Linked DNA regions of Nordella sp. HKS 07. The protein of the gene in region 2 binds, or shares a complex with, the protein of the main gene of each other region. Links are inferred from orthologs where the notes say so. Each region holds a gene or a part of one and is shown on either strand. Other genes may lie near its edges. The genes, in order: dnaN and G5V57_RS28495.

Region 1 (15,799 bases), 3.1 Mb from region 2 along the record:
GCGGTGCGCCGCCGCGTTAGTTCGGTGCCGTCCATCATGGCGACCGGAGCGCCGGTGCGGTTGTCGATCAGGAGATAGCTGCCCGTGACGGTGGGAAGTCCGAGCGCCGGGTTGTCGGTCTTGACGACCACCGTTTTGATGCCGGTGAAAGCTTGCGACCAGGCCGGCATGAGAAGCAGCGTGGCGACCGGCGAGGTGTCATGATGATGGCGCGTCGGAGTCGCGATATCCTCGCGGAAGCCCTGGCGCAGGGCTTCGACGATATCGCGATAGGAGGCGGCTTCGGCGAGTTGGTCGGCGGAGATGATTTTCATGGAGCGGGAGGCGGGGCGTTGAGAAGTTCCGGGTGTTCGCGCTTGAAGCGTTGCGCTTCGTCCTGGGCACGCTGGAGGTCTATGCGCGCCTGACGCGCGGCGCGACGCCATTTGGCTTGCGCGAACCAGCAGGCGATCCATCCGGCGATCAAGCCGAAGAAAATGCCGGCGAAGAACAGCGCCCAGAGCGGCATGAACATCGTGGCCAGGGGCGCAGCCCGCGAGAAGGGATCGAAGGAGACTTCGATCCATTGCCGATTGGCCACGCAGAAGGCGATGACGATGATGACGATCGGCAGTCCGATCGCCCAGTTGATGGCCCGGCGGAAAGTCACGGCTCGGTTCGGTTGAGCTGCTCGCGCAATTCCTTGCCGGTCTTGAAGAAGGGCACGTGCTTCGGCTCGACCGTCACCGGCTCGCCGGTGCGCGGATTGCGGCCCTGCCGGCCTTGTCGCGATTTGACCGAAAAGGCGCCGAAACCGCGCAGCTCCACCCGGTCGCCGCCTTTCATGGCATTGATGATCTGGTCGAAGATCGTATTGATGATGCGCTCCACATCCCGGTGATAGAGATGCGGGTTCTTTTCGGCGATCTTCTGGATCAGTTCGGATTTGATCATGTTACTCCCCTCTCGCCCCCTTTATTGCAGAGAAGGGTGCCAAACCGAAACGAGACCGTCAAGTTTCTGTAATTGCGCCTGTTCGGCAAGGTCCGGCAGCCCCAGCGCCTTGAGGGCCCCTGAGGTGATCTTGAGGCCCAGGCCGAACAGCCCCTTGTCCTCGGCCGGCACCGCCCAATCCTTTACCTCTATGCCGTCGGGGAGCTTCTTTTCCTTCTTGATCCAGTCGACCGCCTTTTCCTCGCCGCCCAGCTCGTCGATGAGCTTTTCGGCCACCGCCTGGCGGCCGGTATAGACGCGGCCGTCGGAGAGGATCTTGACCTTGTCGAGGGGCAGCTTGCGGCGCTCGGCGACGAGGCCGGTGAACCAGGTGAAGCTGTCCTGCACCATCAGATTGGAGACCTCGCGGGCTTTCTCGGAAAGCGGCTTGAAGGGCGAGGGCTCGGCCTTGAGATCGCCCGACTTGATTTCCTGCATCTGGACACCGATCGTCTCGAGCAGCTTCGAGACTTCCGCCCATTGGAAGATCACGCCGATGGAACCGGTGATGGTGTTGCCGCGCGCGACGATATGGTCGGCGGCGATGGCGGTGATATAGCCGCCCGAGGCCGCGACCGTGTCCATGACCGCGGCCACCGGCTTGTCCTTGGCGATCTTGCGGACCGACTCGTAAATGGCTTCAGAGCCCGCGGTGGTGCCGCCGGGGCTGTCGATACGCAGGATCAGGCCCTTCACATGGTCGGCCTTGGCGATCTCGTCGAGAAGGTCGAGGGTGGGCTGGTCGCCGGTGATGAGGCCGGTGACCCAGACCCGCGCGATATGATCCTTGCGCTTTTCGATATCGAAGCCGCCCGCGGCGGCGGCGAGCGCCAGCAGGGCGCCGATGAAGAGGAGCACGGACGCCACGCGCCAGAAGGTGAGGCGGCGCTTCAGCCGCCGGCGGTCGATGATGAGTTCAGCTTCGGTCGCCATGGCAGGGGCCCTTTACAAGCATCGGTCCGAAATATGGAGACCGGCTTTCGGACAAACCGATGCGAATATTAGAGGCATCGGTCCGAAAAGTGGAAACCGGTTTTCGGACAAACCGATGCGAAGGTTGAGGCATCGGTCCGTAGTGGATGCCGGTTATCGGACAATTCGATGCGAGAATTAAGGCATCGGGCCGAGAATTAGGGGCCGGCACTCGGATGACCCGACACTACAGGAAAGTGGGGCCGGGCGTTGTCGCCCGGCCCGGTTATCGTCAGTCCTTCGACTCGGCATCCTTCTTCGCCTTGTTGAGCGCGGCGCCGAGGATGTCGCCGAGGGAAGCGCCCGAGTCGGAGGAGCCATACTGCGCCACCGCCGCCTTTTCATCGGCGATTTCAAGCGCCTTGATGGAGACGGAGATGCGACGGCTCTTGGTGTCGATCTGGGTGACCTTGGCGTCGACCTTCTCGCCGACCGCGAAGCGCTCGGGGCGCTGCTCGGAACGGTCGCGGGCCAGATCGGCGCGCTTGATATAGGCGGTGATCTCGGAACCGGTGATCTTCACATGCAGACCGTTTTCCTCGACGGCGGTGACTTCGCAGGTGACCGTGTCGCCCTTCTTGATGCCGCCCAGGGTTTCGAGCGGATCGCCCGAGACCTGCTTGATGCCGAGCGAGATGCGCTCCTTCTCGATATCGACGTCGAGAACCTGGGCGCGCACGTGATCGCCCTTCTTGTACTCCTTGATCGCGTCTTCGCCGGAGCGCTTCCAGTCGAGATCGGAGAGATGCACCATGCCGTCGACATCGCCGTCGAGACCGACGAAGAGGCCGAATTCGGTGATGTTCTTGATCTCGCCTTCGACGGTCGAGCCGGCCGGATGCTTGTCGGAGAAGCTCTCCCACGGATTCTGCTGGACCTGCTTGAGGCCGAGCGAGATGCGCCGCTTGGCCGGATCGACTTCCAGCACCTGCACCTGGATCTCTTCCGAGGTGGAGAGGATCTTGCCGGGATGGACGTTCTTCTTGGTCCAGCTCATCTCCGAGACGTGCACGAGGCCTTCGATGCCGTCTTCCAACTCGACGAACGCGCCGTAATCGGTGATGTTGGTGACGCGGCCCTTGACCTTGGCGCCGATCGGGTACTTGGCGGCGACGCCCTCCCACGGATCCTTGTCGAGCTGCTTCATGCCGAGCGAGATGCGCTGCGTCTCCGGATTGATGCGGATGATCTGCACCTTCACCGTCTGGCCGACCGACAGGACGTCGGAGGGATGGTTGACGCGCTTCCAGGCGATGTCGGTGACGTGGAGCAGGCCGTCAATGCCGCCCAGATCGACGAACGCGCCGTAGTCGGTGATGTTCTTGACCACGCCGTCGACCACCTGGCCTTCGGTGAGGTTCTGCACCAGCTCCGAACGCTGCTCGGCGCGGGTCTCTTCCATGATGGCGCGACGCGAGACGACGATATTGCCGCGGCGACGGTCCATCTTCAGGATCTGGAAGGGCTGCGTGACATTCATCAGCGCGCCCACATCGCGGATCGGACGGATATCGACCTGGCTGCCGGGAAGGAAGGCCACCGCACCGCCGAGATCGACGGTGAAGCCGCCCTTGACGCGGCCGAAGATCACGCCGTCGACGCGCTCGTTATTGGCCGAGGACTGTTCGAGCCGGGTCCAGGCTTCTTCGCGGCGGGCCTTGTCGCGCGACAGGACGGCTTCGCCGAGCGCGTTCTCGATGCGCTCGAGATAGACTTCGACCTCATCGCCGACCTTGAGGGTCCCGTCCTTGCCGGGCTGCGAGAATTCCTTGAGCGCGATGCGGCCTTCGGTCTTGAGGCCGACATCGATGATCGCGAAGTCGTTCTCGACGGCGACCACGCGGCCCTTAACGACGGAGCCTTCCGCGGAGGTCTGGGTGCCGAAGGATTCGGCGAGCAGGGCTTCGAAGTCGGCGCGGGTCGGATTGAGAGATTCGGCAGCTTTTGCCATGTGTTTTCGGTTTCCTGAGTAATCGAGGCTGGCCCACGGCTATATCCGCAGGACCTCCCGCAAGGCGCCGTCACCAAAATAGGTGCCAGGCGGGCAAACCACGTCATTTCCGGCACACAGGGCCAACCAGGCTTTGAGCTCGAGTATGGTCCGGAAACAGTTGAGGGCGCACCCGGTTCCAGTTCAACCGAAGGCGCCCCGTGAACGCGCCCGTACGCGCGGGCGGCCTGGAATGCGGGTCCTATAGCGAAAGCAGGGGCTTGCGGCAAGTCTTCTGCGCAGCCGCTACCCCGCGTCATCCCGACGAAAGCCGGGACCAATTGAATGATACCAGTCTGGGCGGCGTTGCCCGCGTGATAGGAATTTAATGGCCACCGGCTTTCGCCGGGGTTACCAGATCATGGAAATCACACGTCCAGATTGGCCACCGACAGGGCGTTTTCGCGGATGAAATCGCGCCGGGGCTCGACCACATCGCCCATCAGCTTGGTGAAGAGGTCGTCGGCCTCGTCGAGCTCGCTGACCTTGACGCGCAAGAGTGAGCGCACATTGGCGTCGAGCGTCGTTTCCCAGAGCTGCTCGGGGTTCATCTCGCCCAGGCCCTTGTAGCGCTGCAGGGTGATGCCCTTGCGCCCGGCGGCGAATACCGCTTCCAGGAGATCGATCGGGCCGTGGATGACCTTCTCGGAATCCTTGCGACGCAGTTTGGCCGGCTTGGCGTAGATTTCCTGGAGATGCGCCGCCTTCTTGTCGAGGCGGATGGCATCGGCCGAGCCGATGAGCCTGGCATCGATGGTCCAGCTTTCCTTCACGCCCCTCACTTCGCGGGCGAACACCAGGCTGCCGTCGGCGGCGTGAACGCCGGTCCAGCCGCGCTCGGTCTCCTCGGCGATCGCATCGAGCCTTTTGGCGATATAGCTCGCCGCGGCGAGCGCGTTCTCGGTGTTGGAAAGCACTTCCGGATTGAGGACGCCGGCGATCGCCGCCTGCTCGATGACGGCGCGCGAATAGCGCGAATGCAGCGCATCGAGGGCAGCGCGCACGGAGAGCGCCTCATCGACGATCTGGCGCAGATCGTGGCCGGCGCGCTCCGCGCCCGACGCCAGAACCAGGCTCGAGCCTTCGAGGCCGGTCTCGATGAGATAGTTCTCGAGCGCCTTGCCGTCCTTCAGATACTGCTCGGACGAGCCGCGCTTCACTTTGTAAAGCGGCGGCTGGGCGATGTAGAGATGGCCGCGCTCGATGATCTCCTGCATCTGCCGGTAGAAGAAGGTGAGCAGCAAGGTGCGGATATGGGCGCCGTCGACATCGGCGTCCGTCATGATGATGATCTTGTGGTATCTGAGCTTGTCGGGATTGAATTCCTCGCGCCCGATGCCGGTGCCCAGCGCTGTGATGAGGGTGCCGATCTCGGCCGAGGACAGCATCTTCTCGAAGCGCACGCGCTCGACATTGAGGATCTTGCCGCGCAGCGGCAGCACCGCCTGGTTCTCGCGGTTGCGGGCCTGCTTGGCGGAGCCGCCGGCCGAGTCGCCCTCGACGATGAACAGTTCGGATTTGGCCGGATCGCGCTCCTGGCAGTCGGCGAGCTTGCCGGGCAGCGAGGAAATATCGAGCGCGCCCTTGCGCCTTGTCAATTCGCGCGCCTTACGCGCCGCTTCGCGCGCGGCCGCGGCTTCCACCACCTTGCCGACGATCTGCTTGGCGTCCTGCGGATGCTCCTCGAACCAGGCGGCGAGCTCCTCGCCGATCAGGCTTTCGACCACCGGGCGGACCTCGGATGAGACGAGCTTATCCTTGGTCTGGGACGAGAATTTGGGATCCGGCACCTTGACCGAGAGCACGCAGGTGAGGCCCTCGCGCGCATCATCGCCGGTGAGTGCCACCTTCTCCTTCTTGGCGATGCCGCTCGACGTGGCATAGCCGTTGATGACGCGGGTCAACGCGCCGCGGAAACCGGCGAGATGGGTGCCGCCGTCGCGCTGCGGGATGTTGTTGGTGAAGCACAGCACGTTCTCATGATAGCTGTCGTTCCACCACAGGGCGCATTCGACGAGGATGCCGTCCTTCTCGCCTCTCATCATGATCGGCTCGTCGACCAGCGCCTGCTTGGTGCGGTCGAGATAGCGCACGAAGGCCTGAATGCCACCCTCGTAATAGAGCTCGACTTCCTTGGGTTCGACGCCGCGCCTGTCGGTGAGCACGATGCGCACGCCGGAATTAAGGAAGGCGAGCTCGCGCAGGCGATGCTCGATCGTCCCGTAGTCGAATTCGGTCTTGGTGAAGATCTCGGGTGAGGGCAGGAAGGTCACTTCCGTGCCGCGCTTGTCATGGCTGTCGCGCACCACCGCGAGCGGCGCATCGGCCTCGCCGTTGGTGAAGCTCATCGCATGCTCTTTGCCGCCGCGCCAGACGCGCAGCTTGAGCGAGATCGACAGTGCGTTGACGACGGACACGCCGACGCCATGCAGGCCGCCCGACACCTTGTAGGAATTCTGGTCGAATTTGCCGCCGGCATGGAGCTGGGTCATGATGACCTCGGCCGCCGACACGCCTTCGCTCGGATGGATGTCGGTGGGGATGCCGCGGCCATTGTCGGCGACGGTGCATGATCCATCGGCGTTGAGAGCGACGATCACCCGGTCGCAATGGCCGGCGAGCGCCTCGTCGACAGCGTTGTCGACCACCTCATAGATCATATGATGGAGGCCCGATCCGTCGTCGGTGTCGCCGATATACATGCCCGGGCGCTTGCGCACCGCATCGAGGCCCTTCAGGACCTTGATCGAGTCGGCGCCGTAATCCTCGGCCTGTTTCTTGATCGGATCAGCCATTAATGCCTCGTCACTTTTCCAGCCTCCACATGGAGGAAATCGCCCGTCTTGCCAAGCCCGTCGAACAGTGCACGGTCGGTGCCCGTCATGAAGCTCTGGGCTCCCAGTTGACGGAGCGTCTCGAACAGTCCGGCACGTCTGAGACCGTCCAGATGCGCCGCGACTTCATCAAGAAGGAGGACGGGCGCTGCCCCGCTTTCCGCCTTCACCGATGACGCCTGCGCCAGGATCAGCCCGATAAGCAGCGCCTTCTGCTCACCAGTAGAGCACAAAGCCGCGGCCATGGCCTTGGGTTCATGCGTCACCAAGAAGTCACTCCTATGCGGTCCGTTGAGCGTGCGTCCCGCCGCCTTGTCCGGCCCTCGCGATTCGAGGAGGAGTCTACGATATTCGTCCTCCGCCTGCACGGCCGGCATGGTCGCGAGGCGATCTTCGAGATCGCCTTGCAGACCCAGGATGCTGGCAGGAAAAGCACTCCCCTTAAGTAGGAATTTTATATGATTTTGCAAGGCGCCGACGGCATGGAGACGGGCCGCGGCAATGGCCGCGGCGGCTTCCGCCATCTGCGCTTCGAGGCCCGAAAGCCACAAGGCATCGGGGCGCGGCTCCTCGAGCAGGAGATTGCGCTCGCGCATCAGCTTCTCGAAGACGAGGACGCGCGAGGCATGTTCGGGGTCGTTGGCGGCGACGAGCCGGTCGAGGAAGCGGCGCCGGTCGGAAGCAGGACCGGCGAACAGGCGGTCCATCGCCGGGGTGAGCCAGATCACCCGCATATGATGGGCGAGAATGCCGGGGCTCCGTTGCGGCACGCCGTCGACCACCACCTGGCGGGACTGGCTCGCTGCCTCGCCTTCCGGTATCCATTGCGTGCCGAGCCTGACCTCGCCCGGCGGCGAGGCGATGTCGGCGGCTATCGCCCAGCCGCGCGGCGCGCCTTGGCGGGCCAGATCCTCGAACAGGGCCCCGCGCAGGCCGCGTCCGACCGTCAGCAGGGAAATGGCTTCGACGAGATTGGTCTTGCCGGCGCCATTGGGGCCGGTGAGCGCCACGAGGCCCGGCCCCGGATCGAGCCGCAGCGCGTCGTAATTGCGGAAATCGGTGAGGGTGAGCCGCGTGACGATGTAGGCAGCCGAAGACATTCACACCGCCCGTTGTTCCCCCCTCTCCCGCTTGCGGGAGAGGGTGGCCGAAGGCCGGGTGAGGGTGTGCCTCCACGTCGCGCAATCCTGTCGTCAGATTCGAGATCAAGCGGTCCCTGCTTGATGGAGAAATCGGGATAATCTGAAAGGTCGCCAAATCGTCCAAAGACACCCTCATCCGCCCTTCGGGCACCTTCTCCCGCAAGCGGAAGAAGGGGGAATGATAGGGCGTCTTGCGGTTTCCCGTCCTCACACCCGCATCGGCATCAGGACATAGAGCGCCTGTTCGTCGGAAGGATCGAGCACGATGGTGGGGGATCCCGCATCGGCGAGCTGGAAGCGCGCGGTGTCGCTCTTGATCTGCGCCGCGATGTCGAGGAGATAGCGCGAATTGAAGCCGATATCGATGGGCTCGGCATCATAGGTCGCGGCGATCTCTTCTTCCGCCGAGCCCGAATCCGGATTGTTGACGGTGAGGATCACCCGCCCGTCGCCGACATTGAGCTTCACGGCGCGACCCTTCTCGAAGGAGATGGTCGAGACCCGGTCGACAGCGCTCGAGAACAGCTTGGTATCGACATCGAGCGTCTTGTCATTATTGCGCGGGATAACCCGCTCATAATCGGGGAAGGTGCCGTCGATCAGTTTGGAGGTCAGCGTCAGGCCGTTGAAGGTGAAGCGGATCTTGGAGGCGGAGAGGGCGACCTCGACCTCGCCTTCGTCGCTATCGATCAGCTTGACGAGCTCGAGCACCGTCTTGCGCGGCACGATGATGCCGGGCATGCCCGTGGCGCCGTCCGGCAAGGGCACCTGCGCCCGGGCCAGACGATGGCCGTCGGTGGCGACGGCGCGCAAGGTCTGGTTGGCCGCCACCTCATGCAGATAGATGCCGTTCAGATAATAGCGGGTCTCTTCGGTCGAGATGGCGAAGCGGGTCTTCTCCACCAGACCCTTGAGGTCGGCCGCCGACAAAGTGAAGCGGTTGGCGAGCTCGCCGGCATTGAGATCGGGGAAATCCTCGGGCGGCAGCGCCTGCAGGGCGAAGCGCGAGCGCCCCGCCTTGATGGCGACACGACCCGTATCGGGCCCCTGGTCGAGCTCGAGCTGGGCCCCGTCGGGGAGCTTGCGCACGATGTCATAGAGCATATGGGCGGCGACCGTGACGGCGCCATCCTGGGCCACCTCGGCCTGAACCGTCTCGATGATCTCGATGTCGAGGTCGGTGGCGGTGAGCTTCACGGCATCGCCCTTGGCCTGGACCAGCACATTGGACAGGATTGGAATGGTATTGCGCCTCTCGACCACGCTCTGCACATGGTTGAGCGCCTTGAGAAAGGCCGATCTTTCGATAGTCACACGCATAGTATCGCAATCCTGTAAGCTCAATTGGGCCGGATACATTGGCGCCTTTGATGGCGGCGCGCAAGACTTGCGATCGGCACCGATCCAAGTATTGGCGCAGCCAAAAGCGCGGGATCCGCTGCCGCGGGCCGGCCCGGAGCTACTGCTGTTCGATGAGCCTGATCAGGAGGGCGACTTCCCGAGCCAGCCGGTCGTCGCTCTTCATGAGCTCCTCGATCTTGCGCACGGCATGCAGCACGGTCGAATGGTCGCGGCCGCCGAACCGCCGGCCGATCTCGGGGAGCGACCGCGGCGTGAGCTTCTTGGCCAGGTACATGCCGATCTGGCGCGGTACCACCACGGAGCGGGCCCGGCGCGGCGACAGGAGGTCGGCGCGCGCCACATTGTAGTGACGCCCAACCACCTTGAGGATGTCGTCGATGCGCACGCGGCACTGGTCGGGATTGGCCGACATGTCGCGCAGCACCATGGCGGCGAGGTCGATCGACAGCGGCGCATGCGAGAATTGCTGATGCGCGATGACGCGGTTGAGAGCCCCTTCGAGCTCACGCCCGCCGCCCTGGACCTTGTTGGAGATGAATTCGACGACATCGGGATCGACGCGGATCTGCGGATCGCGCTTGGCCACTTCGGCGAGGCGGCGCGCCAGGATCTCGCGCCGGAGATCGAGTTCCGGCAGCTCGATATCGACGACGAGGCCGCCCATGAGCCTGGAGCGCATGCGCTGATCGATGGCATCGAGCTGTGCGGGCGGCGCATCGGCGGCAATGACGATCTGCCGTTTGGCGTCCACCAGCGAATTGAAGGTGTGGTAGAATTCCTGCGTCATCGACTTGCCCTGCAGGAACTGAAAATCGTCGATCAGCAACACGTCGATCGACTGGAAGAAATCCTTGAAGCCGATCGTGTCGCGCGATCTGAGAGCGCCGATGAAATGATACATGAAGCGCTCGGCGGTAATGAACAGCACCTTGCGCTCGGGGTGGCGCTCGCGCACCCGCCAGGCGATCGAATTCAAAAGATGCGTCTTGCCGAGGCCTGCCGCCGAGTGAATGAAGAGCGGGTTGAAACTAACCGGCATGCCCGGCTGCGATTCCGAGATACGCTGGGCGGCCGCATGCGCTAGACGGTTGGAACCGCCGGTGATGAAGCTGTTGAAGGTCTGCTGGGGATCGAGCGGCGAGCCGCGTTCGGTCGACGGCTGTTGCGCCGTTGCCTGTGCCGGCTGCGGTGTTGCGGCGCGGATCAGGGGCTGCTGAAAATCCTCGCGCAGGATGCGCCGTTCGGCGACGTCTTGCGGGCGTTGCGGCACGCCGCGCGTGCGCACTTTCACATGGACATTGTCGAGATGGCCGAGCTCGGCCTCGCTCGCCTTCAGAAGTTTCTGGGCGTAATGCGTCTCGATCCAGTTTCTGAGGAAACGGGTGGGGACTGAAACAGCGAGGCGTCCATCGACACACTCCTCGGGCTCCATCCGCGCAAACCAGCTTGTGTAGAGATCATCGCCCAGTTCAGCCTTGAGCCTTTGCGCAATTCTGCTCCAGCTCTGCTTGAGTTCGATCCCCGCCGCATCTGTCATCACACCTAAACCCCTATTTTCTTGTACTCACAGCGATTGGCCGCGCTTTCGGCACGCAACTACCATCTTGCGGATCGACTGATCCGCAAGTTCAACTCCTTTCCGGTTCGGCTGAACCTAAGGTGAACCTGAATTAGAAATTCCGGTCACTTCTGTGCCCCTGTCGTGACCTTGACTGCTTACTGACTGCCTTACCCATCACTTCGTGCCGCAGCTCTTCGGCAGCGCCCAATGACCATACTCACAAGGCCCAAGCCGTGACAACAGAACTTGGCCGCTTTTCCGTGTACGGATTTTTCTTTAGGTGGTGCCCGGCTTGTCCTGCACGTCAGGAGGTGGGTCGACAAGTCGTTGACTCGCATGCCTGAATCAATCGTCCGTCCGGTACAGGTGCAGAAAGATCACTACCGCCACAAAAACTCGATTCCCATTATTGGGCGCGCGCGGATTCATCGGCCTTCGCCTAACTCTTTCGCCGCACTCTTCTAAGTTATTGAAATGTGACGGTAATTTTTGCGCCAAACCGTCAGTGGCCTGAACAAGAAAAACGGCGCGTCCGGGGTTTCCCGGCGCGCCGTCTGTGGATGGCCGGAAAACCGGCTAAATATCAGGCTGTTACTTGATTGCCTTCACGCGCTTGGCGAGACGGGACACCTTACGGGAGGCCGCGTTCTTGTGCAGAATACCTTTCTGCGCGCCGCGCATCAGCTCGGGCTGAGCAGCCTTCAAAGCGGCTTCCGCAGCGCCCTTGTTGCCGGAGGCGATCGCCTCTTCCACTTTGCGTACGGTGCTGCGCACGCGGGTGGTGCGGTTCTTGTTGATGACGGCACGGCGAGCCGCAACGCGTGTCGCCTTTTTCGCCGAACTTGTGTTCGCCATGAAATCACTTCCTAAAGTTGAAATCGGTCGATTTCGGTTCAATGCAAAATGCCGCCGGCGCCGAAAAGCGCATGCGGCTGCCTATCCCCTAATCGGATTGCGGGCTTATAGTCGCATGGGGTCGGCCCGTCAATTGTCGTGTCGAGAGGCCTCGAGAGCGGCCAGGAGCGCCGATTTGAGGCCGGGATCGCTCTCGCTGACGGCCATCCTTTCCAGGCGGCGCGCAATCGCGGTGTTCTCTTCGGCGCTGAGTCTGGTCCGGATCATCGGGTAATGCCGGGCGAGCGCCGCGGCCAGAGCGTTGAGCTGGTCGCCGGTGAAGATGGGGGCCTCGGCCAGCGTATCCAAGGTGCCGTGGAGGGTGGTGGCGATGGCGCTCGTTAAGCGCTGCCAGGTCGTCTGGTCCGGCATGTCGAGCGTGGCGAGCCGGTCGATGAGGGCAAGCCGGAAGATCTGGATGTCGATCAGCTCGTTCTGGACATCGTCGCCCAGCGCCACCGCATAACCATAACGGCTACGGAATTCGCCGGTCGCCGACAGGATGAGCAGAATCTGCTGGCGCTTCGCCGTAGGGCTGGCCTCTTCCGCCATCAGCCGGTCGATATTGGCGCGGTCGATGAGGCGGTCGAAGAGAGCCTCCGTCTTGGGGTTGCCGCGCCGGGGCAAGGTGATCACGCCGTTCTGGACCGCGAAGATGGCGCGCACATAATCGCTCGATGTCCAGGGCGCTTCGACGGGCAATGGCTGCGGATTGGCGAGGCCGGGCGCGGCGGCGAGGCCTGCCGCCAGCAGCAGGGCCGCGCAACGCACGTCTATTCGCCATGACCGAAAGAGAAGCATGCGCACTCTCCTCTCGCGTTTCTAGCATATTTCCCGCCATCCTGCATCTGAGGCATTGCCCTCCCGGCCTGGCGTGGCCGGCGCGCATCCCGGCGAAGTCGACTGACTTCGCCGACGAGGATTCGCGCCAAGTAATTTTGAGCAAATCCTTCTCGCCAAAGTCTTCAACTTTGGCGGGATTTGCTCTATGGAAGCGCCCCCATTCCCCGAGCGGCCATGAACAGCACACCTGACGATATTTCGATCGGCATCGATTTCGGCACGACCAATACGGTGATCGCTCTGGCGGGCCCCGATGGCGAGGCGGAAGCCTTGCGCTTCACCCAGAACGGCGTCGTCCACCGCACCTATAATTCGGCGCTGTGTTTCTGGGAGGAGCATGACGGCGCGGGCACGCACTTGCGCATGGAAGGCGGGCCCTGGGCTGTCGAGCAGTTCCTCGAAGGTTCCTCCGCCCACCGCTTCATCCAATCCTTCAAGACCTTCGCCGCCAGCTCGTCCTTCGCGCAGACGCGCATCTTCCGGCAGAATTTCCGCTTCGAGGACCTGCTCAGCGCATTTCTGCGCAGCCTCTTGCGCCATGCCGACCGTGCACTTGCCCTGGACTCGAGGAACATCGTGATCGGCCGCCCCGTGCGCTTCGCCGGCGGCAATCCTGATGACGGGCTTGCGATGAAGCGCTATCGCGCCTCATTCGGCCGGCTGGGCGTCGAGCAGGGACATTATGTCTATGAGCCGGTGGGCGCCGCCTTCTTTTATGCCCGCCAGGTGCGCGACGATACGACCATCCTGGTCGCCGATTTCGGCGGCGGCACCAGCGACTTCTCGGTGATGCGCTTCGAGCGCCGGCAGGGCCGCATCGAGGCGAAGCCCCTCGGCCACAGCGGCATCGGGATCGCCGGCGACACGTTCGACTACCGCATCATCGATAATGTCGTCTCGCCCCGGCTCGGCAAGGGCTCGGACTATCGCTCCTTCGGCAAGCGGCTCGCCATTCCGAACGGCTATTACGCCAATTTCGCGCGCTGGAACCAGCTGGCCATGATGAAGTCCAATGGCGACCTGAAGGAGCTCATCGAGCTCGAGCGCTCCGCCGTCGATCCGTCAGCGCTTCAGAAGCTCATCGACATCATCGAGAACGATCTGGGCTTCGCGCTCTATCGCGCGGTCTCGGCCGCAAAGGGTGGCTTTGTCATCGGCGAGCGAGGCCGGTTTCCGCTTCCAGCGCGACGGCATCGACATAGAGGAGACGATCACGCGGGCCGATTTCGAGGACTGGATCGCGGAGGATGTCGCGCGCATCGCCGAGACGGTGGACGAGGCGCTCGCCAAGGCCGGGCTCACCGAGTGCCAGATCGACAAGGTCTTTCTGACCGGCGGCACGTCCTTCATCCCGGCGATATGGAAGGTCTTCGGCGAGCGCTTCGGCGAAGACAAGCTGATGACCGGCGACCAGTTCGAATCGATCACCTATGGTCTGGCGCTGATCGGGCGCGCCGAGCGGCCCGAGGATTGGGCGATGAGGAATTAGCTTAGGAGGGGAAGCCTGATGCTCGACGGCGATGTGAGCCTGCCGCAATACGCCCTGGTGGCGCTGGCCGCTTTCATCGCCGCCATTATTGGCGGGGTCACCGGCTATGGCACCGGCCTGCTGCTGCCGCCGGTATTGGTGCCGATCATCGGGCCGCAGGCGGTGGTGCCGGTCATCGCGGTCGCGGCGCTGATGACCAATTCGAGCCGGCTTCTCGCCTTCCGGAAGTCTTTCGATGCACCGCGCGCCTTTCTGATCACGCTCTGCGCTGTGCCCTTCTGCCTCGTCGGCGCCTATCTCTACACGCTTTTGTCGGGCCCCCATGTCGCCATGCTGATCGGCATCGTGCTGATCCTTCTGGTGCCGGTGCGCCGCGTCCTCATCCGCTTACGCGGCCATCTGCCGAACAAGGGCGTCGCCGCGGCGGGGGCTGCCTATGGGCTCCTCGTCGGCGGCACCACCGGCTCGGGCGTCGTGCTCCTGTCGATCCTGCTGGCGGCGGGCCTCCAGGGCCCGGCGGTGATTGCCACCGATGCCGGCATCTCGATCGTCATCGGCGCCGTCAAGACACTGGTCTTCCAGTCGACCGGCATGCTGCCGCTGTCCTCCTGGATCATGGCGGCGGTGATCGGCGTCGCCGCCATGCCCGGCGCCTTCATCGCCAGGCGCCTGGCCAACCGCCTGACGCTCAAGGCGCACACCAGTATCCTGGATGCCGTGGTGATCCTGGGCGGCGCGCTCCTGATCGTGCAGGCTGTTATCGGTTCTTGAACGCCGGCTTGCGCTTCTCGACGAAGGCCGCCATGCCTTCCTTCTGGTCTTCGCTGGCGAACATCGCGTGGAACAGCCGGCGCTCGAAGCGCACACCTTCGGCGAGTGTCGTCTCGAAGGCGCGATTGACCGATTCCTTCGCCATCATGGCGATGGGCTGCGAGAAGGAGGCGATCTTCTTCGCCGCTGAGAGCGCTTCCTCGACCAGCTTGTCGACCGCCACCACGCGCGAGACGAGGCCGCAGCGCTCGGCCTCCGCCGCATCCATCAAACGCGCGGTAAGAACCATGTCCATCGCCTTCGACTTGCCGATATAGCGGGTGAGACGCTGGGTGCCGCCGGCGCCCGGCATGACGCCGAGCTGGATTTCCGGCTGGCCGAATTTGGCCGTCTCGGCGGCAATGATGAAGTCGCACATCAAGGCGAGCTCGCAGCCGCCGCCCAGCGCAAAGCCCGCCACTGCGGCGATTACCGGCTTGCGCTGGGTCGCCACCTTGTCCCAGGAGGCGAGGAAGTCGCCGAGATAGGCTTCCATATAGGACTTGGACGCCATTTCCTTGATATCGGCGCCGGCGGCGAAGGCCTTCTCGCTGCCGGTGATGACGATGGCGCCGATCTTCGGATCCTGGTCGAAGGCGCTGAGCGCCTGGCCGAGCTCGGCAATGAGCGCCGCATTCAGCGCATTGAGCGCCTGCGGCCGGTTGAGCCGGATGAGGCCCGCACCGTCATGGGTTTCGACAAGGATATTCTCATAGGTCATGGCTGGTCTCTCGCTGATCCGGTTTCGCGGGCGAGAGATAGGCTATTTCTGGCACTTGGGACAATAGAAGGTGGAACGGCCCGATTGCACGATGCGCCTGATCGTGCCACCGCAGCCGCGTTTCGGGCATTTCTCGCCTTCGCGGTCATAAACGGCGAAGACCTGCTGGAACGAGCCCTTCTCACCCTGGGGATGGACGAAGTCACGTA
Region 2 (7,992 bases):
GATCGGGATCGGTGAGATAGCGCCGCGCGCTGGCGCTCATCGTCCGATGCGGCTCATCGCCGAGATCCATGCCGTCGAAGCCCGGCTCCCAGTCCCCCCAGGCATCGAGCGCCGAAACACCGTCGGCGCCGATGCCGAGATAGCCCTCCGTCGCCTCCTGGAAATAGGTGACAAGCTGTGGGTCATAGCCACAGGTCTCGGTAAGGAAGCCGGCATAGCTGATGCGCGCCAGGATATCGAATTTCTCAAGCCGCGATCTGCCGGAGAGATAATCGCGTGGCGCGTCGATCAATTCGATGAGATCGCGCCGGGCCTTGGGATTGAGCGGCGTCCGCGGCACCCAGCCGGCGGCTTTCCTTTCGATCCTGACCAGCCGGTCGACGCCGAATTGCTCGCGGCAAAAGAAGGCCGCCGGGCCAAGCTTGTGCCGCGCGGCCCAGTCCTGGTCGTAGTATTTCGTGAACTTCTCTGTATCGACGGCGATGTCGCGCAGCAACTGCTTCACAGCGGGGGAAAAGTAGCTCGGTGTCTGGAGCGATTGCGATCCGCCATAGCCGATGATCCTAGTGCCGTTGTGAGCCGTGAATTCATTGCGCCTGGCATGGCCACCGAAATCGTCGCAGTTCTCGAGGATGAGCACCCGGGCCTCGGCGCCCGCCTGCTGCCGATAGAGATAGGCCGTCAGGCCGCTGATGCCACCGCCGACCACCACGAGATCATAGATCTCACCCGTCGCGTCGGGCGCTCTGGCTTTCTCCCAGAAGGCGCCATCGCGCAGCGCGTGCAGGAGACTGAAGGATGCTTGCGCCTGTCCACGCAGGCCGGTCAGGGCCGGCGGATAGGGGGCAGGGCCGGTTTCGGCCAGCACCGTACCTGTCCCTGCCGCCGCAAACGCGCCGGCGGTGACCAGCATGCCGTCCAGAAACTCCCGCCGCGTGATCTGGCGATCCATGCCGAGCGCGCGCTCATCGTGAGACACTTCAGGTCTGCGGCGAGTTGAGCGCCTTCTTGATCATCTCGGCCTGGCGCGCAAGCAGGGCCTGGTCTGCCATCTTGCCGGTATGGGGGCGCAAGCCTTCGCCCACGCGGCGGGGGATCACATGGACATGAAGGTGATAGATAGACTGGCCGGCGGCCGCCTCGTTGAACTGCTGAACCAGGACGCCTTCCGTGCCGAAGGCCTCCTTCACGGCACGCGCGATGACCTGGACAGTCTCGTAGAGCGACTTGAAGGTGGCCGGATCGGCATCGAGAAGATTGCGCGAGGGCGCGCGCGGGATGACCAGGACATGCCCGTCGGCCTGCGGCATGATATCCATGATCGCGACCGTGTCCTGATCCTCATAGACCTTGATGGAGGGAATCTCGCCGCGCAGAATCTTGGCGAGGACATTGTTCGGATCATAGGCGGGCATTGCGATACTCCATCAAAAGTCGTCCTCGACAGCATTCCTGAATGGCGCGTGCTCGGCAAGAGCGCTCTGATCCTCCGCGACCGCCAGCCGCTCATGGTCGAGATAGTCGGCGACCGCCCGCGACAGACCCGGATGGGCAAGATAATGCAGGCTATGGGTGCTCCTGGGCACATAGCCGCGCGCCAGCTTATGCGGCCCCTGGGCTCCGGCCTCCACCCGGGCGAGCTTGCGCGCGATGGCGAAGTCGATGGCCTGGTAGTAGCAGGCCTCGAAATGAAGATTGGCGTGATGTTCGACGGCGCCCCAATTGCGTCCGTACAAGGCATCCGACCCGATAAAATTGAGGGCGCCGGCGATGATGCGGCCGGCCCGCCTGGCGAAAACCAGAAGGATCCGGTCCGCCATGCTTTCGCCGATCAGGCTGAAGAAACGCCGTGTCAGATAAGGGCGGCCCCATTTGCGCGAACCGGTTTCCATATAGAATTCGAAGAAATGGTCCCAATGGGTCTCGGTGATGTCGCGACCGGTAACCCATTCACAAGCGATGCCGGCGGCCCCCACCGTTTCGCGCTCCTTACGGATGTTCTTGCGCTTGCGCGAAGAAAGATCGGCGAGAAAGCCCTCAAAATCGGCATAGTCCTGATTGAACCAGTGAAACTGGGTATCGGTGCGCTTGAGCCACGGGGCGGTGCCGAGATCACGCCAGTCCTCTTCCGGCAGAAAAGTGATGTGGACGGAACTCGCGCCGGCTTCGCCGGCAAGCTGTCGAAGCGCGGCAAGCAGAAGGGTCCTGAGCTCAACCGTTGGCGCCAGCAGCCGGCTGCCGGTCACCGGCGTGAAGGGCACCGCTACCTGGAGCTTGGGATAATAGCGCCCGCCAGCGCGCTGAAAGGCATCGGCCCAGGCGTGGTCGAAGACATATTCGCCCTGGCTGTGCGACTTGAGATATGCGGGCGCCACGCCGAGTATGCTCCCCGCATCGTCCTCCACAACCAGATGCCGGCCAAGCCATCCAGTCTTGCGCACAGCTGAATCCGATTTCTCAAGAGCAGAGAGAAATGCGTGAGATATGAATGGGTTGAACGGAGTCCCTAAGGGATTGGCGCAACTGTCCCACGCCGCTGCCGGAATGCTCTCGATGCTGGATACGACTTCGATCTTCATGCCCGTCTAGATCGCGATGGGTTTGGATTGAAGCAATCCAAACTCATGAACGCGATCGATACTCTTTATATCAGCGCAGGGTTCTTGCAAAAAACCGGTGCCCACTTTTCGCATCCGCGTCAGGCCAGGAAGCCCTCGAAGGTAATCTGGTCGCTGACGCGCAGCGCCGCCGGGATGTCGGCGGCGCTGCGGATCGTCCAACAGATCACCGGATGGCCGGCTTCGCGAAAACGGGTGACGGCCGGGAGTGGCAGCTCCCGCCAGTAATAGGAGATGAAATCGGGCTCGGTCTGGCCGAGATGCGCCAGCTCACGCAGCCGCCCGCGCTCCGCCTCCGGCAGATTGTCATAGTCCTCGTGGGTGAAGCTGTCGGCCACGATGCCCCGGACGAGGTCGGGCGCCAGCCGGCGCACCTCTGCGATGACCCCGGGGTCGAAAGACATGAGACAGCACGGCCCACCATAGTTCGAGACCACAGCAACCGCGCGCCGGGCCAGCGTTTCATTGCCATCCCAAAGGCTCTTGAGCTCGATCACCAGCGGCACGCGGCCCTGCACCTGATCGAGCAGTTCGCCCAAGGTCTGGATGCGGTCCGCGCCGGACTTGAACGCCATAGCCTGCAGTTCGGCCGCCGAATGATCGCAGACGCGGCCCTTGCCCTCCATCAACCGATCAAGCGTCTCGTCATGAAAGACGACGGCCTCGCCGTCGCCGGCCATCTGCAGGTCGCACTCGATCGCATAGTTCTGCGCGATGGCCCGGGCGAAGGCGCTCCGGGTATTTTCGATGGCCCCGTTCTTCGCGTCATGCAGCCCGCGATGCGCGATCGGCCGGGCAGTGAGCCAGTCCAATGGACGCAAAGCGGACGGCATGGGCATGGGTTACTCGACCTCGGCTATGGCCTCGACCTCGACCGCGACATTGAGGGGCAGGGAGCCGGCGCCCACCGCCGAGCGTGCATGCTTGCCCTTCTCGCCGAAGACCTCGACCATCAGGTCGGAGGCACCGTTGATGACCTTGGGCTGGTCGGCGAAGTCCGGTGTTCCGTTCACGAAGCCGACGAGCTTCACGATGCGCTTCACCTTGTCAAGATCGCCGCCGCAGGCTTCCTTGAGCTGAGCCACGATATTGATGGCGCAGAGCCGCGCCGCCTTGGCGCCGTCCTCGACGGTGAAGTCCTTGCCGATCTTGCCCTGATACTCGATCTTGCCGTCCTTCAGCGTGACCTGGCCAGCCGTGTAGACGAGATTGCCGGTACGCACCCAGCCGACATAATTGGCGACGGGCTTGGCCGGCGTCGGCAGAGTTATCCCGAGCTCGGCGAGTTTCTTGTCGATCTGGCTCATTGCAAAGTCTCCGTTGTTGGTCAGGTCAGAAGATCGCCGGGTTTGCGCCCGGCGAAGAAGGCATCGAGATTATCGACGGCGCGCATGCCCATAGCAATGCGGGTATCGCGCGTGGCGCTGCCGAGATGAGGCAGGAGGAACACATTGTCGAGGCCCCGGTAGCGGGGATCGATCCGGGGCTCGTTGCGGAACACGTCGAGTCCGGCGGCGGCGAGCTTGCCGGAGTTGAGGGCTGCGATCAACGCGTCGTCGTCGACGATGTCGCCGCGCGCCGTATTGACGATGATGGCACCGTCCGGAAGTCCGGCGATCACCCCGTCATTGACGAGGCCACGCGTCTCGGGCGTCGAGGCGCAGTTGATCGAGAGGAAATCGCAGAAAGGCAGCATGTCGTCGAGCTTCTTATGATAGCGCGCGCCATGAGCGAGCTCGGCCGCGACCGGGCGCCGGTTGTAATAGTGCAGCTCCATGTCGAAGCCTTTCGCCCGCTTGGCGACCGCCTGGCCGATGCGGCCCATGCCCAGTATGCCGAGGCGACGGCCGGTGACATCGAAGCCCAGAGGCGCCGTCGGCGACCAGGAGGTCCAGCGGTCGTCCCGCACCATGCGTTCGCCCCAAGAGGCGCCGCGCGCCGCCCCCAGAATCAGCAGGAGGGCGATATCCGCCGTGGCGTCAGTCAAAACGTCAGGGGTATTGGTAACGGCAATGTTCCTTAACCGTGCTGCCGCAATATCGACATGCTCGTGGCCCACCGAAAATGTCGCGACGATTTTGATCGAGGGCGGTAATCTGGCGATAATGCCGGTGGCGAAGGATTTATCCATCGGGGTGATCAGGAGGGCGTCCTTGTCCGCGGCGCCTGCGAGGATATCCGCTTCGCTCATCGGCTGGTCGTCGGCGTTGAACTGGGCTTGGTAAGCCTTGGCCAGGCGGGCTTCGACCGCTTTGGGCAGGCGGCGGGTGACGAGAAGGCGCGGTAAGGCGGAGGCCATTGTTGTGTTCTACCGTTTGGCTTATTGAGGGCGGGAGCCCAGAGGATTCATATGACCGGGACTAGAAAACATCAGATCAAACGCGGCGCAAGCCTTCTCTTAGGTGTCGCTGCCCTTGCGGCATTAGGCAGCAATGCGTGGGCCGGGGTGAATATCCGGGCGCATCGCGCCGTCTATGACCTGAAACTGGAGCGATCCTCGGAAGGATCGAATATTTCGGGCGCCGACGGACGCATGGTGATGGAACTCACCGGTTCTGCCTGCGACGGCTGGTCGACCAGCTTCCGCCGTGTCATGGAGCTGAGGCCCAGCGAAGGCGAGACCCAGCTCTTCGACAACCAGGTCGCCTCCTGGGAATCGGGCGACGGCTCTTCGCTCCAGATCAATGACAAGCAGTTCATCAACAACCGTCTCGACACCGAGACCAGGCTCAAGGCCGACATCGATGCCGGCAAGGGCGGGCGTGGCGAAATCAGTGAGCCTAAACCGGAGGAGTTTGATCTTCCCGCCGGCGTCCTTTTCCCAATGGCGCATCAGAAGCGGCTGATGGAAGCGGCCGAGCGCGGCGAAACCCGCGACGTCAGCATCCTATATGACGGGGCTTCCGGTTCGAAGGCCTACAAGGTGATCTCCTTCATCGGCAAGCCCAAGGAACCGGGTACCGATGCCAACACCGACAAGGCGCTGAAGGACATGCGGTCCTGGCCGCTCTCCATCACCTTCTACGAATACGACAAGGACACCAAGACGAGCGAGGAACTGCCGGACTATCAGATCAGTTTCCCGTTATATGAGAACGGTGTCGCCGGCAGACTCTCCATCGACTATGGCCAATATGTCATCTCCGGCAATCTGACGTCGCTCGAGATGCTCACCCAGCAGAAATGCGAGTGACCGATCTAATGGTCGTCCCGACGAAAGTCGGGATTCATTAGGCCTTTCCAATCAGGCAGCACTACCCAGGTTTCGCTTATTGAATAGGCCCCGGCTTGCGCCGTGGTGACGCTTTCGGCGTTTCGTTCAACTCCGCATCGAATACAAGGCCGCGGTCGATGGCGTCCTTGCCGAATTTCTCCCGTAGCCGGTCGATTGCCTGCTCGGCCTTGGCGCGGGTCGCGGCACGCTGATCGAGTGTCGCTTCGGCCTGGTCGGGGTCGATCTCGACCAGATGCGATATGCCGACCCCCAGCAGGCGGTAAGCGGTGCCGGTCGCTTCGCGCTTCAGCAGCGGCTGCGCCGCCGTGAATATCCGGTCGGCCAGCAATGTCGGATCCTGGAACGACGCGTTACGGGTACGGATTCTGAAATCGGCCGTCTTGAGCTTGAGCGTGATCGTATGGCCGGCGAGCCTGTCCTTCTTGGCGCGCCGCGACACCCGGTCACTCATCCGCCAGAGGATGCGCTCCAGCGCCCTGTAGTCGCTGATATCCTCATCGAAGGTCGTCTCGGCGCTGATGCTCTTGGTCTCGTCCTCGGTCGACACGGAGCGCGTGTCCTCGCCACGCGAAAGATGATAGAGCCGCGCCCCCAGCGTTCCATAGCGCCGCATCAGATCGCTTTTTTCGCGCGTCTGGAGCTGCGCAATCATGGTGATCCCATCCTTGGCGAGTTGCGCTTGCATGGCCTTGCCGACGCCCCAGATCGCGCCGACGGGACGCGCCGCGAGAAAGGCCAGCGTCTCTGCCTTGCCGATGACCGAGAAGCCCCGGGGCTTGTCGAGATCGGAAGCCATCTTGGCCAGGAACTTGTTGTGCGACAGACCGATCGACACGGTGATGCCGATCTCCTTCTCGATCCGCAGCGCCAGATGCGCGAGCGAATGGGCGGCGCTGCGGCCATGCAGGCGTTCAGTGCCTTTCAGGTCCAGAAACGCCTCATCAATCGACAGCGGCTGGACGAGCGGCGTCAGATCGAGCATCAGGGCGCGCACCTGCTGGCCGACGGCTGCATATTTCGCCATATCGGGACTGATGACCACCGCTTCCGGGCAGAGCTTGCGGGCCGTGAACATCGGCATGGCGGAGCGCACGCCGTGGATGCGCGCGATGTAGCAGGCGGTCGACACGACGCCACGATGCTGGCCGCCGACGATCACCGGCTTGTCAAGCAAGCTCGGATTGTCGCGCTTCTCGATCGCCGCATAGAAGGCGTCGCAGTCAAGATGCGCGGTGGTGAGGGCATGCAACTCGGGGTGACGCGCGAGCCTTGGCGAGCGGCAGGATGCGCAGCGGCGGTCGCCATCGCCCGCCGGCTTGAAGCAATCCCGGCAAAAGGCCGCTGCACCCTGGTCCTGTCCCATGCCGGCATTCTATCCGTCATCATCGCGTTGCGCAGCCGCCTTAAATGGAGTTGACTGGGGCGGGTACGGTCACGCAGTGAGGGGGAAACATGTACAAACTCTACAATGTGAAGAGATGGGGTTCGCTCTCGGCCCATCTGGTGCTCGAAGAGCTTGGCGTTCCCTATCAGAATATCTGGCTGACGCCGGAGCAGGTGAGGGCGCGGGAATTCCGTGAGATCAGTCCCTTGGGACTCATTCCGGCACTGGGACTACCCGATGGGCGGGCCATAACCGAATCGGCCGCCATCGTCGCCTTCCTCACCGACGCGCATCCCGAAGCGGGGCTGGCGCCGCCGATCGGCAGCAACGATCACGCGGTCTATCTGTCGAGCCTCGTCTTGATGGCCACCAATATCTATCCCGCTATCGAGCTCGCTTTCGACGCCAGGGCGCTCGCCGACAGCGAGGAGCAGATCGCCGTCATCCGCCGCAAATCGGTTCAGAGGAGCCTGGACCTGTTCGGGATCATCGAGGCGCGGCTTGCGGAAGATGGACCATTCGTGACGGGCGACAGCTACTCGGCCGCCGATATCTATCTGTTCATGCTAACGATCTGGGGCCATCCCTCAGAACAGGCTGTGCTCAACCGCTATCCCCATATCGCCTCGGTGGTGGCGCATGTGCGGGCACGGCCGCGTCTCAAGGCCGCGCTCGAAGCCCATGGCGCGCTCGAGGCCCGCATCGCCGAGGCGGCTTAAGCGCTGAAGTGATCGTTATCTGGCGCGGGAAAGCGC

Evidence for each region.
Region 1: the proteins of G5V57_RS28495 (region 2) and dnaN are in contact, whole or in part, in a solved structure (PDB 1OK7), measured with the Escherichia coli proteins. The link is inferred for Nordella sp. HKS 07 from one-to-one orthologs.

What each region holds. Positions count from the first base shown.
Region 1 is NZ_CP049258.1:2,928,364-2,944,162, forward strand. What follows is about bases 7,175-10,157. They hold dnaN (DNA polymerase III subunit beta), read right to left. Parts: upstream 9,231-10,157; coding sequence 8,118-9,230; downstream 7,175-8,117. Other genes in these bases: recF (DNA replication/repair protein RecF), read right to left, coding at 7,175-7,868; dnaA (chromosomal replication initiator protein DnaA), read right to left, coding at 9,370-10,157. Also shown: G5V57_RS13815 (ornithine cyclodeaminase family protein), read right to left, coding at 1-314; G5V57_RS13820 (lipopolysaccharide assembly protein LapA domain-containing protein), read right to left, coding at 311-649; ihfB (integration host factor subunit beta), read right to left, coding at 646-933; signal peptide peptidase SppA, read right to left, coding at 955-1,905; rpsA (30S ribosomal protein S1), read right to left, coding at 2,177-3,895; gyrB (DNA topoisomerase (ATP-hydrolyzing) subunit B), read right to left, coding at 4,303-6,729; more of recF, read right to left, coding at 6,729-7,174; more of dnaA, read right to left, coding at 10,158-10,809; rpsT (30S ribosomal protein S20), read right to left, coding at 11,425-11,688; G5V57_RS13865 (hypothetical protein), read right to left, coding at 11,818-12,528; G5V57_RS35215 (Hsp70 family protein), read left to right, coding at 13,712-14,059; G5V57_RS13875 (sulfite exporter TauE/SafE family protein), read left to right, coding at 14,078-14,830; G5V57_RS13880 (enoyl-CoA hydratase), read right to left, coding at 14,817-15,590; mutM (bifunctional DNA-formamidopyrimidine glycosylase/DNA-(apurinic or apyrimidinic site) lyase), read right to left, coding at 15,633-15,799. UniProt on the Escherichia coli protein: Confers DNA tethering and processivity to DNA polymerases and other proteins. Acts as a clamp, forming a ring around DNA (a reaction catalyzed by the clamp-loading complex) which diffuses in an ATP-independent manner freely and bidirectionally along dsDNA.
Region 2 is NZ_CP049258.1:6,049,912-6,057,903, forward strand. The notes cover bases 5,053-7,992. They hold G5V57_RS28495 (DNA polymerase IV), read right to left. Parts: upstream 7,217-7,992; coding sequence 5,888-7,216; downstream 5,053-5,887. Other genes in these bases: G5V57_RS28490 (cell envelope integrity EipB family protein), read left to right, coding at 5,053-5,811; G5V57_RS28500 (glutathione S-transferase family protein), read left to right, coding at 7,306-7,956; G5V57_RS28505 (DUF3572 domain-containing protein), read right to left, coding at 7,972-7,992. Outside these bases: G5V57_RS28460 (FAD/NAD(P)-binding protein), read right to left, coding at 1-979; G5V57_RS28465 (HIT family protein), read right to left, coding at 981-1,415; G5V57_RS28470 (GNAT family N-acetyltransferase), read right to left, coding at 1,428-2,579; G5V57_RS28475 (glycerophosphodiester phosphodiesterase family protein), read right to left, coding at 2,699-3,457; G5V57_RS28480 (RidA family protein), read right to left, coding at 3,461-3,925; G5V57_RS28485 (D-glycerate dehydrogenase), read right to left, coding at 3,946-4,917; more of G5V57_RS28490, read left to right, coding at 4,969-5,052. UniProt on the Escherichia coli protein: Poorly processive, error-prone DNA polymerase involved in translesion repair and untargeted mutagenesis. Copies undamaged DNA at stalled replication forks, which arise in vivo from mismatched or misaligned primer ends.